4 regions of the Pseudoalteromonas sp. MEBiC 03607 genome follow, and region 1 is predicted to be linked to each of the others. Evidence: predicted binding sites of a transcription regulator. Region 1 holds the regulator's gene; each other region holds the start of a gene.
The links. The regulator sigma-54, encoded in region 1, starts transcription at its own class of promoters, with help from an activator protein. The targets are predictions, from matches to a motif close to GTTGGCACGNNNNTNGNNT.
Positions count from the first base shown of each region.

Region 1 (3,149 bases):
TCAAGGTATGGCCTTATCTGGGGGCGAGCGTCGTCGCGTAGAAATTGCTCGGGCATTAGCCGCAAACCCTAAATTTATCTTGTTAGATGAGCCTTTTGCTGGTGTTGATCCTATTTCAGTGTTAGATATAAAGAAAATTATTGAACACTTAAAAAATCGTGGTATTGGTGTATTAATCACTGACCATAATGTTAGAGAAACCCTTGATGTTTGTGAAAAAGCCTACATTGTTTCTCATGGGGAGCTAATTGCATCAGGAACACCTGAGCATGTTTTAGCTGACCAAACCGTACGCGATGTGTATCTAGGTGAGCAATTCAGGCTATAACCAATAAGCCACCATCTAGCGCATCTGCTAAACTAAATAACAATGACAATAAATCGATATAAATTTACCTGTGACTGCACAGGTGTCGATAACACATAAAAGGATTGTTAGGGATACATGAGGCAATCATTACAGCTGCGCATGGGCCAGCAACTTACAATGACTCCACAACTGCAACAAGCAATTCGCTTGCTGCAGCTTAGTACATTGGATCTCCAGCAAGAAATTCAAGAAGCACTTGATAGTAACCCTCTGCTTGAAGTGGAAGAAGCAGATTACAACGATGAAAACATTGGTAAGAACGAGCAAAAAGCTGAATCTGATGATACTCAGCTAAGTGCATCGGCCGAAGAAGCGCCGAGTGAGTACGAACAAGAAAGCAGCGATGCCCTTAACAAAGACACCGTTAGTGACGATTTAGCCATGGATGTGACATGGGATGAGTACATGAGTGCTGCCCCATCAACATCATCAGGTCCAATGCCTGAAGATGAGTCAATTTATCAAGGTGCATCGACTGAAACCCTCCATGAATACCTTATGTGGCAATTACAACTCACACCATTTAGCCCAACCGATGAAGCGATCGCTGTCGCCATCGTAGAGGCAATTGATGACTCAGGTATTTTAACTGTTAGCTGCGAAGACATAGTCGAAAGTTTTAATCAAAATAATGATGAAGAAGAAATCGAACTAGATGAAGTCGAAGCGGTCTTAAAGAGAATACAGTTGTTTGATCCAGTAGGGATTGGTGCCCGTAGCTTACAAGAGTGCTTATGTATCCAGCTTCGCCAATTCGATGCCAGTACGCCGTATTTAGCTGAAACTAAAATGGTTTTATCTGAGCATATTGAATTATTAGCAAGTCGCGACTATCGCACTTTGATGAAAAAGACTAAGCTTAAAGAAAGCGAACTAAAAGAAGTAATGACGCTGATCCACAGCTTAAACCCTAAGCCAGCAGACAGCATAGTTCGCGAAGAGTCTGAGTACGTTATACCCGATGTATCGGTTAAAAAAGTTAAAGGTCGTTGGGTCGTTGAACTAAACCCAGATTGTATGCCAAAAATTAGAGTGAATAGCCAATATGCAGCTATGTCACGCTCAGTAAAATCGAGCAGCGATAGCCAGTTTATTCGCTCTCATTTACAAGAAGCTAAATGGTTTATTAAAAGCTTAGAGAGCCGTAACGATACACTTTTAAAAGTAACCAACTGTATCGTACAGCAACAACAAGCATTTTTTGAACATGGCCCAGAAGCCATGAAACCAATGGTGCTGAACGATGTCGCAGAAATGGTCGAAATGCATGAATCGACAATTTCACGTGTTACAACACAAAAATACATGCACACCCCTCGCGGGATTTTTGAGTTGAAATATTTCTTCTCAAGCCATGTCAGCACAGAAAACGGTGGTGAGTGTTCATCAACAGCAATTCGCGCTTTGATCAAAAAGCTTATCGCTGCAGAAAACTCAGCTAAACCATTGAGTGATAGTAAAATTGCAGATATATTGGCTGAGCAAGGAATTAAAGTAGCTAGACGCACAATTGCAAAATATCGAGAGTCTCTAGCGATACCTCCGTCTAATCAGCGTAAGAGTTTGATTTAGACGTTTTACATAGAAGGAAAATGCTTATGCAACTAAATTTAACTGGTCGTCATGTAGAAATCACTGATTCATTAAGAGACTATGTAAACAGCAAGTTTGCAAAACTAGAAAGGCATTTTGACCACATTAATAATGTACATGTCATTCTAGATGTAGAAAAATTAAGCCAAAAAGCAGAAGCAACTTTACATGTAAATGGAGGCGAGCTCTTTGCCTCAACTGCACACCAAGATATGTATGCAGCCATTGACTCGCTAATCGATAAACTAGATCGTCAAGTCATTAAACACAAAGAGAAATTAGCTCGACACTAAATTATGAAACTTAGTTCACTTACTAACCAGGACTGCAGCAAAGCTGCGGTCCTTTTTAATAGCAAAAAAAGAATCCTTGAATATATCAGCGAGCTGGCTCACCAGCAGCTTCCTCATTTATCTCAACAAGACGTCCTTGATGCCTTACTCAATAGAGAAAAATTAGGCAGCACAGGTATTGGTCGTGGCATTGCTATTCCACATGGCCGCATGAGTGGTGCAGAGCAACCACAGGCATTTGTCATAGTGAGTGAATCCCCAATCAATTTTGACGCAATTGATAACCGACCTGTGGATATTTTCGTTGCACTCATCGTACCAGATGGAGACAGCCAACTTCACCTAAAGACCTTATCGACAATTGCTGATAGACTAAAAGATAAAGAGTTTTGTAAACAGTTACGTAGCGCCAAAACAGACCACGAACTGTTTCAGGTCATATCAGCAGAGGCATAAATGGAATTAATTATCATCAGCGGTCGCTCAGGCTCAGGTAAATCGGTCGCTTTACGTGTACTTGAAGACTTGGGTTACTACTGTGTTGATAATATCCCAGTCAACTTATTACCTTCGCTTGTTCGTAGCGTTTCAGACAACTATGACAAAATAGCAGTCAGCATAGATGTGCGTAACTTACCGAAAGAGCAGCAAGAGTTTAATGATATTCTTGAATACCTGCCAGGTTTCGCAAACCCAACACTGTTCTATTTAGACAGTGATGACCAAACTCTGATCAAACGCTTTTCTGAAACGCGACGCTTACATCCTCTATCGATTGACTCGCTGCCACTCGATTTAGCAATTAAGCAAGAAAGAGTATTACTGGATGTACTGATCACGCGCGCTGATTTTATGATTGATACCACCGACCTGAGTGTTCATCAGTTAGCTGA
Region 1 is NZ_SRRY01000001.1:1,009,319-1,012,467, reverse strand. It holds gene lptB (LPS export ABC transporter ATP-binding protein) at 1-328, shown strand, start outside; gene E5N72_RS04605 (RNA polymerase factor sigma-54) at 446-1,942, shown strand; gene hpf (ribosome hibernation promoting factor) at 1,969-2,256, shown strand; gene ptsN (PTS IIA-like nitrogen regulatory protein PtsN) at 2,260-2,712, shown strand; gene rapZ (RNase adapter RapZ) at 2,713-3,149, shown strand, end outside.

Region 2 (3,149 bases), 1.7 Mb from region 1:
CCCACACCAGCACGGGCTAATACTTTTTGTAACTTTTCAGTTTCTAAATTACTCATTCAGATAGTTCTCTCACAGAAGGATCGCTCAATAACTGGTTGATTTTACTTTCCTGAAGCTCAGGCAGTGGTGGTAATTCATCTAAACCAGCTAATGAAAAATAGTCTAAGAAAGCAGCAGTGGTGGCGTACAAGGCAGGACGCCCCGGCACTTCTTTGTGGCCAACAACTCTTATCCACTCTCTTTCTAATAATGTTTTAATTATCCCTGAGCCAACTGTAACCCCCCGTACTTGTTCAATCTCACCACGGGTTATGGGTTGTCTATAGGCAATCAAGGATAAAGTTTCTAATAGTGCTCTTGAGTATTTCGGTGCTCGCTCTTGCCATAAGTTTGCAAGCCAAGGTGCTAAACTTGCACATGCTTGAAACCGATAACCGCTGCCAACGGCAACAAGCTTAATGCCTCGAGTTTGATAATGCGTTTGAATTTGGTCAATTGCATTATTTATGCGTGGCATAGATACGCTTAAATCAGCTAATACTGTCTCTTTTAAATGACGCTTAGACACAGGCTTCCCGGCAACAAAAATCGCGGCTTCTATGATTTCGACTAATTGTTCATCACTGATACGTTTTGCGGCCATTGCTACTAAAGGTCATTTTTACTCACTAACGCTCTATTATGACAGAAGTCGACCAAGGTTGGAAAAATTATTATAAAAAAGCCAGCGTAAAACACTGGCTTTTGGGGTATTTAATAGCTGCTTTATAAAATTAGCTCTTGTTAAGCATCTCTAACGCGTCGTCTTCGGCAACTTCACTGCCATATTTATTAATGTAACTAATAAACTCATTGCGGCTTACACGTTTATCTTTGTTGCTATCCATATAGCCAAAGTGATTTGCAATGTCGTCGTCATCCGCTTCTTCAATAGAAATATAGCCATTTTTATCGTTATCTAACGATTTAAAGTCATTTTCGATTGGGTCAAATTTAGCGATTTCAGCTTTAAATGCTGATTCAGATACCTCACTATCAGTTGCCACCTTGCCTGTATTTAACTGCATGTAAGCATTAAATTCAGTACGGCTGATTTGCTCATCCATATTGGTATCGATATTTGAAAAGTGCTCCCAAATAGCATCGTCGTCAGCTTCTACTTTAGAGATATAACCGTCGTTGTCATTATCTAGGCTGCCAAAATCGCTGTCGATTTTTGCTAAAGAGTTACTCGCAGAACAGGCTGATAGGCTTAATGCTGCTAAAATTGTTGATGCTAAAGTTAACTTTTTCATAAGACATTTCCTTGTAGTCGATTAGATTCACTTCGACTGTTACAAGTTGAATGCCAAAATGCCTTATTGGCTAAAATCAAGTACTTACAACCTAGTTAAGTTAAGGTTAAGCCTATGATTTAGCAAGCTTTTCATTACTTACTGTAATTTTTTCATAAAAAAAGCGCTCTAAAGAGCGCTTTTTCAATCTAACTATAATGTTGCTATTAGATAGCTGCGTTTTGGTAACGCTTAACGAAATCTGTTACTGCTTCGCCATTACATTTTAAAGTATTTAAGTTACCAATTTTTTCACGCACAGGTGTTAAACCTTTTTTAAGTGCAGTGATACAAAGTTGAGTCTCTTTTTGCTCATTTTTAGCAAACACTTCAACAGCTGCCTTTGTTGCAGCTTCTTGTGATTGTGCTTTTTTAGCAATTTCACGGATGTCAGTACCGTTACATAAAATGCTCTTTGAAAAACGTGACATTGAAATGCCATGCTTTGCTGCTTCTTTACGTGCAGCGGTAAACCCTTCGTTCGCACTTAAGCTACATAACTTTGATTCAATACGGTTATCAGCTGAAAAGTAGTGCGGGTTGCTTGCTAATGAGCCAAATGAGATACATGCAAGAGAAAGCATCACTAATTGTTTTTTCATGGTTTACCTTTAAATAGTACATAATATGAACGGGTGATTTGTGCGCATTATATAACCAAAAATAAGTAGATCAACTGAATTATTTATTTAATTTAATTATTAATACTGAGTTAACAATGTTTTTAAAATCAGCAGCAATTGATCAACATTTATTCAATTTGATTTTCGTAATTTGCTCATGAATAAGCCCTATTTTGATGGTAGAATTGCGCTAAACGAATAAACAAAAATTCAGATAGGTAATCCATGAAGGTAATCTCATTTAACATTAACGGCCTGCGCGCCCGTTTACACCAGTTGCAAGCGGTGATTGATAAACATCAACCAGATATCATTGGCTTACAAGAAATCAAAGTGCATGATGAAGCCTTCCCGCTTGAGGATGTACAAAAAATGGGTTATCACGTTTTTTTCCATGGTCAAAAAGCGCATTACGGCGTGGCAATGCTATGTAAGCAGGAACCTAAATCGGTTGTAAAAGGTTTTGCAACCGATACAGATGAATCACAGCGTCGTATGATCAGCGTAACAGTGACTCAAGAAAATGGTCGCGATCTTACTGTGATGAATGGCTACTTCCCGCAAGGCGATAATATTGCCCATGAAACCAAGTTCCCATATAAGCGTCAATTCTATAAAGATCTAATGACTCACTTAGAAGATAATCACACGCCAGAGCAAGATGTTATTGTGATGGGCGACATTAATATTTCACCGACCGATCTCGACATTGGTATTGGAGAGCCTAACCGTAAGCGCTGGTTAAAAACGGGTAAATGTTCTTTTCAACCAGAAGAGCGTGAATGGCTAAGCACGTTATTAAACTGGGGCTTTAAAGATACCTTCCGTGAACTATACCCAGAAAAAACCGAACAATATTCGTGGTTTGATTACCGCTCAAAAGGTTTTGATGACAACCGCGGTTTACGTATTGATGTGATTTTAGCAACCCCAGCGCTTGCTGAGCGTTGTGTTGAGTCAGGTATCGATTACGAATTACGTGGTATCGAGAAACCATCTGATCATGCGCCAATTTGGTCAACATTTAACGCATGATAGAGACGATGCAATGGCAGCTCCCTTTGTGGAGCTGTGTGGCTTTAGTACTTTGGCTAAGCTTTGATAAGCAAAGCGCATCCCAATTATTGGCAACACCAATAAGACAAGTGGGTGTGCTCGCGTGTGCTTTAGTACTTGCAATATTATGGCGCAT
Region 2 is NZ_SRRY01000001.1:2,696,248-2,699,396, forward strand. It holds gene rluB (23S rRNA pseudouridine(2605) synthase RluB) at 1-56, opposite strand, end outside; gene scpB (SMC-Scp complex subunit ScpB) at 53-643, opposite strand; gene E5N72_RS12370 (EF-hand domain-containing protein) at 774-1,295, opposite strand; gene E5N72_RS12375 (exonuclease III) at 1,502-1,936, opposite strand; gene xthA (exodeoxyribonuclease III) at 2,183-2,992, shown strand; gene E5N72_RS12385 (energy-coupling factor ABC transporter permease) at 2,989-3,149, shown strand, end outside.
Region 2: the regulator sigma-54 is predicted to act here: its motif matches at 1,335-1,353, upstream of E5N72_RS12370 (EF-hand domain-containing protein).

Region 3 (3,149 bases), 2.1 Mb from region 1:
TGTAAATTCAAACTCTACCACTATAATTAGTCCGTGCTTATACTTAATTTGCAATATGTAGTGCTATGTCTTTAAAAGTATTATTAAATTTTAAATTAAACTGGTTGTTTATTTGTGCCAGCTTATGGCTTTTTGCCCTGCCTATTCAGGCTAAATATGTTGTTGCTGTTGTGGGTAAAACCAAAAACGATAGCTTCTATCAGCAAGCCTTTAAAGGGTGTGAGCAATTTGCAAAACAGCATCTCGATTTTGAATGTATTTACGATGGCCCTAAAGACTTTCAAGATATTCGCACGCAAGTATTAGTGATCACCGACCTCGTTCGCAGAAACAACATTAGTGGTTTATTAATCGCTACAACAGACTCTAATTACCTCGTTGAACGCGCTTTAAAAAAGCTTAAAGACAATAATATTCCTGTAATTACCTTTGACTCTGATTTGCTCGAAGATGATCAGCAGTATCGTTTAGCCTATGTGGGTACTAATAATTTTGATTATGGTGTGGCTTTAGGGAACGAACTAAAAAAATTCACTGACAAAGAAGTTAACCAAGTCTGTATTCAATCTGGACATTCTACAACACCTAATTTAAACAAACGCATTGAAGGTGTTCGTTATGCGTTATCAGGGCAAAAAGATAAACGCTTAACTGGTGAAAATGGCTGGAGCGAGTTTGACCGCTGCCCTTTATATAGTTTAGGAAAACGTGAAGTATCACTGGGTCAGCTCGACAAACTACTTAATATTGAAAACCCACCACTATTTTTAGCTGTAGCAGGTTTTGCCCAATTTAATCCTAACTACGCAAAAGTGATTGCTAAACAGAAACAACGTATTGCCAGTAAAGAGGTGGTCATTGTTTCTGCCGATACAGAACAAATGCAATTAGAAGTATTAAAACAAGGATTATCATCGGCTAATATTGGTCAAAATCCATTTGAAATGGGACGCCTGTCTGCCGAATTGATGTATCAATACCTAACAAAAGGTGAGCGACCAGCCAAGTCTCACTATTACCTAGACTTTCATTATTGTCAGCAAAGTAATGCAGGTACATGCACAGTTAATCACTAAAACTTTGATCTCACTAAAGTGCAATTAAGTCGATAAGCGCTAGACTTACCACAGCTTGATTAATTGTAAGGATTTAGCCATGACACACCTAGTTAGTGATTTGATGACGCCAGACCCATTCGCCATTAGCGCGCAAAATACCCTGCATGACGCGCATAATCTAATGAAAGAGAAAAATGTCCGCCATATTCCAGTGATCAATGAGCACGGTGGTTTAGTTGGCATGTTAACGCAAAAAATCATGATTGCTCATGTAATGAATATCATGGCGAATTACAGCGCCAGCGCCCTTGAACGCAAAGAAAAGCAAACTAAAGTGGTTGATATTATGGCCACTGATTTTACCAGTATCTCACCAGAGCAGCCGCTACACGAAGTTGCTAAGTTTTTTGTTGAAAATCGTCATGGCTGCATGCCGGTGGTTGATAAAGATAACAACTTAGTGGGAATTCTAACCTCATCTGACTTTGTTCGTTTAGCGGCGGCATTACTTTCTTAAGTCGTAACTTTGTATCTGCACACTGAATTTTTTACAGAAGGTGTGCAGAGTTTTCATACTCATACCTCATCACAACCACTCCACCTCAAAACAAAATAAAATTAACCCTATAAATTCAACCAGTTAACAAAATTCCATTTTAGGCACAACGTTTGCTTCTACCTAATCAAGCGCGCTTTTAAACTAAAAGCGAAAGGAAATTTATAGATAATCTCGGAGGAGTAATGAGTAATTCATCATCAAAAATCGCAGAATTTACAGCACCCGGTGTTAAAGACCAAGCTGCAGCTGACACGATTGCAATTTTAGACCAGCGTATGGTCGCTTTAATCGATTTACACCTCACTTTAAAACACATTCACTGGAATGTTGTTGGTCCTAACTTCATTGGTGTACACGAAATGCTAGACCCACAAGTAAGCGCAGTGCAAGAGATGACTGATACGATTGCAGAGCGAATTGCAACCATGGGCGGCGTACCTGTTGGCACACCGCAATCAATTGTTGATCGTCGCACTTGGCAAGACTACTCAATTGGCAAAGGCTTAGTCACTGACCATCTAACAGCGCTTGATAAAGTGTATAACGGCGTTAATAAAGATCACCGTGCAGCTATCGAAAAGCTTGCTGAGTTAGACCCAGTTTCTGAAGATATGATCACCGGCCAACTGGCTGATCTAGAACAATTCCAATGGTTTGTTCGTGCGCATATCGAATCGTCTACTGGCGAATTGAAAGGCTAAAACCCCCTAGGTCTATCCGAAGACCCCTTGCCCAGCATTTGCTGGGCTTTTTTATGCTTTGCTACAGCCAACCTTTATGTTTAAAGAACAAATAAGGTGCAAAGCCAGACAGCAACATGATGCCAATCGCAAACGGGTAACCCCATGCCCATTGCAGCTCAGGCATGCTATTAAAATTCATCCCATAAATACTGGCAACGACGGTCGGAGGTAAAAACACCACAGAGGCAATTGAGAAGGTTTTAATAATTTGGTTTTGTTCGATATTAATAAAACCCTGAGTCGAGTCCATTAAGAAATTCACCTTATCAAACAAAAATGTACAGTGAGACATAAGGGTATCAATATCGAGTACAATTTCACGTAGTGACTCGCGGTCTTCAGTTGGTGCACCTAAATGACGCAGTAAAAACGAAATATTTCGGCGCGTATCCATCAAACATAAACGCACCTTACCGTTGTTATCTTCAAGGCGCGAGATCCGGCTGACGGCTTCTTCTAAATCTGAGTCGTCCTCTTCAAGTACATAGGCACTGAGTTTTTCTAACTGGTGATGCATATCTTCAAGCATATCAGCGTGGTTTTCGACTTTTTGGTCAAACAGAGTCACTAAAAGTTGCTTGGGATTATCACACGCCACTTGCCCTTTACGAGCGCGAAGTCGTAATAAACGAAAATCGGCTAATTCATCATCGCGGATTGTCAGCAAACAGTTGTCTTTTAACAAACAAGCCACTGTCACCGTATTAAAGCGCCCTTCATTTGGTGACATAAAAAGCGCATGCACATGTAGGCCTTCGTGGTCGATAAAACAACGGGAAGATGCCTCGA
Region 3 is NZ_SRRY01000001.1:3,140,087-3,143,235, forward strand. It holds gene E5N72_RS14305 (substrate-binding domain-containing protein) at 66-1,076, shown strand; gene E5N72_RS14310 (CBS domain-containing protein) at 1,156-1,575, shown strand; gene dps (DNA starvation/stationary phase protection protein Dps) at 1,800-2,318, shown strand; gene corA (magnesium/cobalt transporter CorA) at 2,380-3,149, opposite strand, start outside.
Region 3: the regulator sigma-54 is predicted to act here: its motif matches at 1,715-1,733, upstream of dps (DNA starvation/stationary phase protection protein Dps).

Region 4 (3,149 bases), 540 kb from region 1:
GCAAACTGAGCTCGCTAAAAATGGTAAAGAGGCTTTATTACGGTTACGTGAGATTGCAAAACTCGATTGCCAAAACGATATTACTGAACGCGTAGGGTTATTAATTTCAGATGTTGAAATGCCTGAAATGGATGGTTATACCCTTACGGCAGAGATAAAAGCGGATCCAAAATTATCACCTTTGCATGTGATCTTACACACTTCTTTAAGCGGTGTATTTAACCAAGCAATGATCCAAAAAGTAGGTGCAGATGATTTTATTGCAAAATTTAACCCTGACGAATTAGCAACGGCTGTTAAAAAGTGGGTTCATTGTGATTAATTATTTATAGGTGGTATTACTTTGGAAAATAAGCACTTACAACAAAGCGAATACGATCAATTTCGCTCTTTTCTAGAGCAACAGTGTGGCATTGTGTTAGGCGACAATAAGCTTTACCTAGTGAAAAGTCGTCTTGCGCCATTAATGGTGCGCTTTAATGTTGAGTCTTTATCGCAGTTAGTTAGTAAAACGCTCAGTCCACATGAAAGACAGCTTCGTGCTGCTGTTGTGGATGCGATGACGACGAATGAAACCTTATGGTTTCGTGATCAATACCCATTTGAATTGCTCAAAACAAAGCTGTTTCCTGAGTTGAAAGATGTGCGTAGGCCACTAAAAATCTGGTCAGCGGCAAGTTCATCAGGCCAAGAGCCGTATTCAATTGCTATGTCGGTTGCTGAGTTTCAGGCGAAAAACCCTGGCGTACTTAAAATGGGCGCGCAGATTATCGGCACTGATATATCTAATACCATGCTTGATATGTGTAAAAATGCTGAATATGACTCGTTGGCACTAGCCCGTGGTTTATCAATTGAAAGACGGCAAAAGTTTTTTAAAGACAGCGGCAATGGCATGGCGCAGGTGATTGATCCAATCAAAAAAATGGTGAGCTTTAGGCATTTGAATTTATTAGATTCTTACGCCTTAATGGGCAAGTTTGATATCATTTTTTGCCGCAATGTACTGATCTACTTCTCTCCAGAGGTAAAAGCAAAGATTATCTCTCAATTTGCTCAGGCCCTTAATCCAAAAGGGTATTTATTTTTAGGGGCATCTGAATCTATGGCTGGCTTAAGTGATAGCTTCGAGATGGTTCGTTGTAACCCAGGTATTATCTACCAGAAAAAGTAATCTCTTCTTAGCAACCTAGCTCTTAGGTTGCTAAATTATTTATTATTCAAAAGCTTACCGTGCTTTATCTATCTAGTTAATTTTGGCTTGCCTTTTGCATCTGCACTAGCAGAGTCAATTTTTTGGAGATGGTTATGGCTATCAGTTTTGATAAAGCATTTGGTGTGCACCCGCATGCAATGTTGATCCGTTCACAACGCGCTGAGTTATTAGCGACAAACATCGCTAATGCTGATACGCCGGGCTACAAAGCAAAAGATATCGATTTTGCGGCGGCTCTAAAAGCGGCAAAAAGCAACCAGCAAGGCGGCAATAACATGGTACGAACTGACGCAAAACACCTTGCCGGTGGCAGTCGATTTGTTGGTAACGCAGAAATGTTTCGTACGCCAAATCAAGCAGATACAGGTGATGGTAACTCAGTTGATATACAAGTGGAACGAAACTTGTATGTACAGAACTCATTAGAGTATCAGGCAAGCCTGCAATTTATGAGTAGTAAAATTAAAGGCCTTAAAAAAGCCCTCGGTAGTCAAGGAGCTTAATCATGAGTTTATATAATGTTTTTGATATTTCAGGCACTGGTATGAGCGCGCAAAATGTGCGTCTTAATACAACAGCAAGTAATATCTCGAATGCGAATACGATTAGCTCTAGTCAAGACAAAACATACCGAGCGCGCCATCCTGTTTTTGCTGCGGAGTTGACTAAAGCGTCAGCAACACAAAGCAATCCTCAGGGCTCTTCTGTTGGCGTAAAAGTGTTGGGTATTGTTGAGAGCGATAAGCCTCTGCAAATAGAGTACAACCCTAATCACCCCAGTGCGGATGAAAACGGTTATATCTACAAACCTAACGTTAATGTCGTAGAAGAAATGGCTAATATGATTTCTGCCTCTCGCTCTTACCAAACAAATGTGCAAGTTGCTGATGCAGCTAAGCAAATGTTAAGTAAAACACTGTTGCTTGGGCAGCGGTAACCGAGGATAAGTTATGAGTAACGACATCAGCAGTGCGTCATCCACGTATTTAGATAATTTACGTTGGCAGGACAATCAAAACAAACCAGAAGAGAAAGATGACACTTTAACGCAAGAAGACTTCTTCTCGCTTTTAACACAACAGTTGTCGTTTCAAGACCCAAGCAAGCCGGCTGATAATGATCAAATGATTGCTCAGATGACCAACTTTACCATGGCTGAAGGGATCTCGAATTTAAACTCAAAATTTGATGCACTTACTGCGTCAATGACATCGAACTCGGCATTACAAGCTTCGACCTTAGTTGGTAAACAAGCACTATTAGAATCAAATACGATTGATTTTGATGGTAGTAACGTTGCTAAAGGTTCGGCAATAGCAGAAACGCCTGTTGAAGATCTTACGCTTCGCATTACTGATGAGTCAGGTCAACTTGTACGTACCATCAGCATGGGCGCTCAATCGGCTGGCGCAGTTCGTTTTGAGTGGGATGGTAAAAATGACGATGGAGAGCTTTTGCCTCCAGGCGAATACGAAGTTAAAGCTGAAGGATTCCAAAATGGTGACTATAGCAGTCTACCTTTAGCGACTTTCAAAAATATTGAAAGCGTTAATATCAATGGATCTAGCGGCATTATTATTAATACTAAAGAAGGCGCGGTTAGGCTAACTGATGTTGCAGAAATCGCTTAATTACACAGATTAACTAGTTAGCCTAGTGCTACAGATTGACACTTTAGAGGTGACTTATGAGCTTCAATATTGCATTAACCGGCCTTGCTGCCGCGCAAAAAGACTTAGATGTAACAGCAAACAATATTGCTAACGTTAACACCACAGGCTTTAAAGAGTCTCGTGCTGAGTTTGCTGATGTGTACGCATCATCAGTATTTAGCTCAGGTAAAACTAAAAATGGTGACGGCGTAAGAACTACAATGGTGGCACAGCAATTCCACCAAGGTTCATTATCTTTCACTAATAACTCACTGGACTTA
Region 4 is NZ_SRRY01000001.1:1,546,643-1,549,791, forward strand. It holds gene E5N72_RS07070 (chemotaxis protein) at 1-322, shown strand, start outside; gene E5N72_RS07075 (protein-glutamate O-methyltransferase CheR) at 344-1,174, shown strand; gene flgB (flagellar basal body rod protein FlgB) at 1,309-1,719, shown strand; gene flgC (flagellar basal body rod protein FlgC) at 1,722-2,153, shown strand; gene E5N72_RS07090 (flagellar hook assembly protein FlgD) at 2,167-2,847, shown strand; gene flgE (flagellar hook protein FlgE) at 2,904-3,149, shown strand, end outside.
Region 4: the regulator sigma-54 is predicted to act here: its motif matches at 1,256-1,274, upstream of flgB (flagellar basal body rod protein FlgB).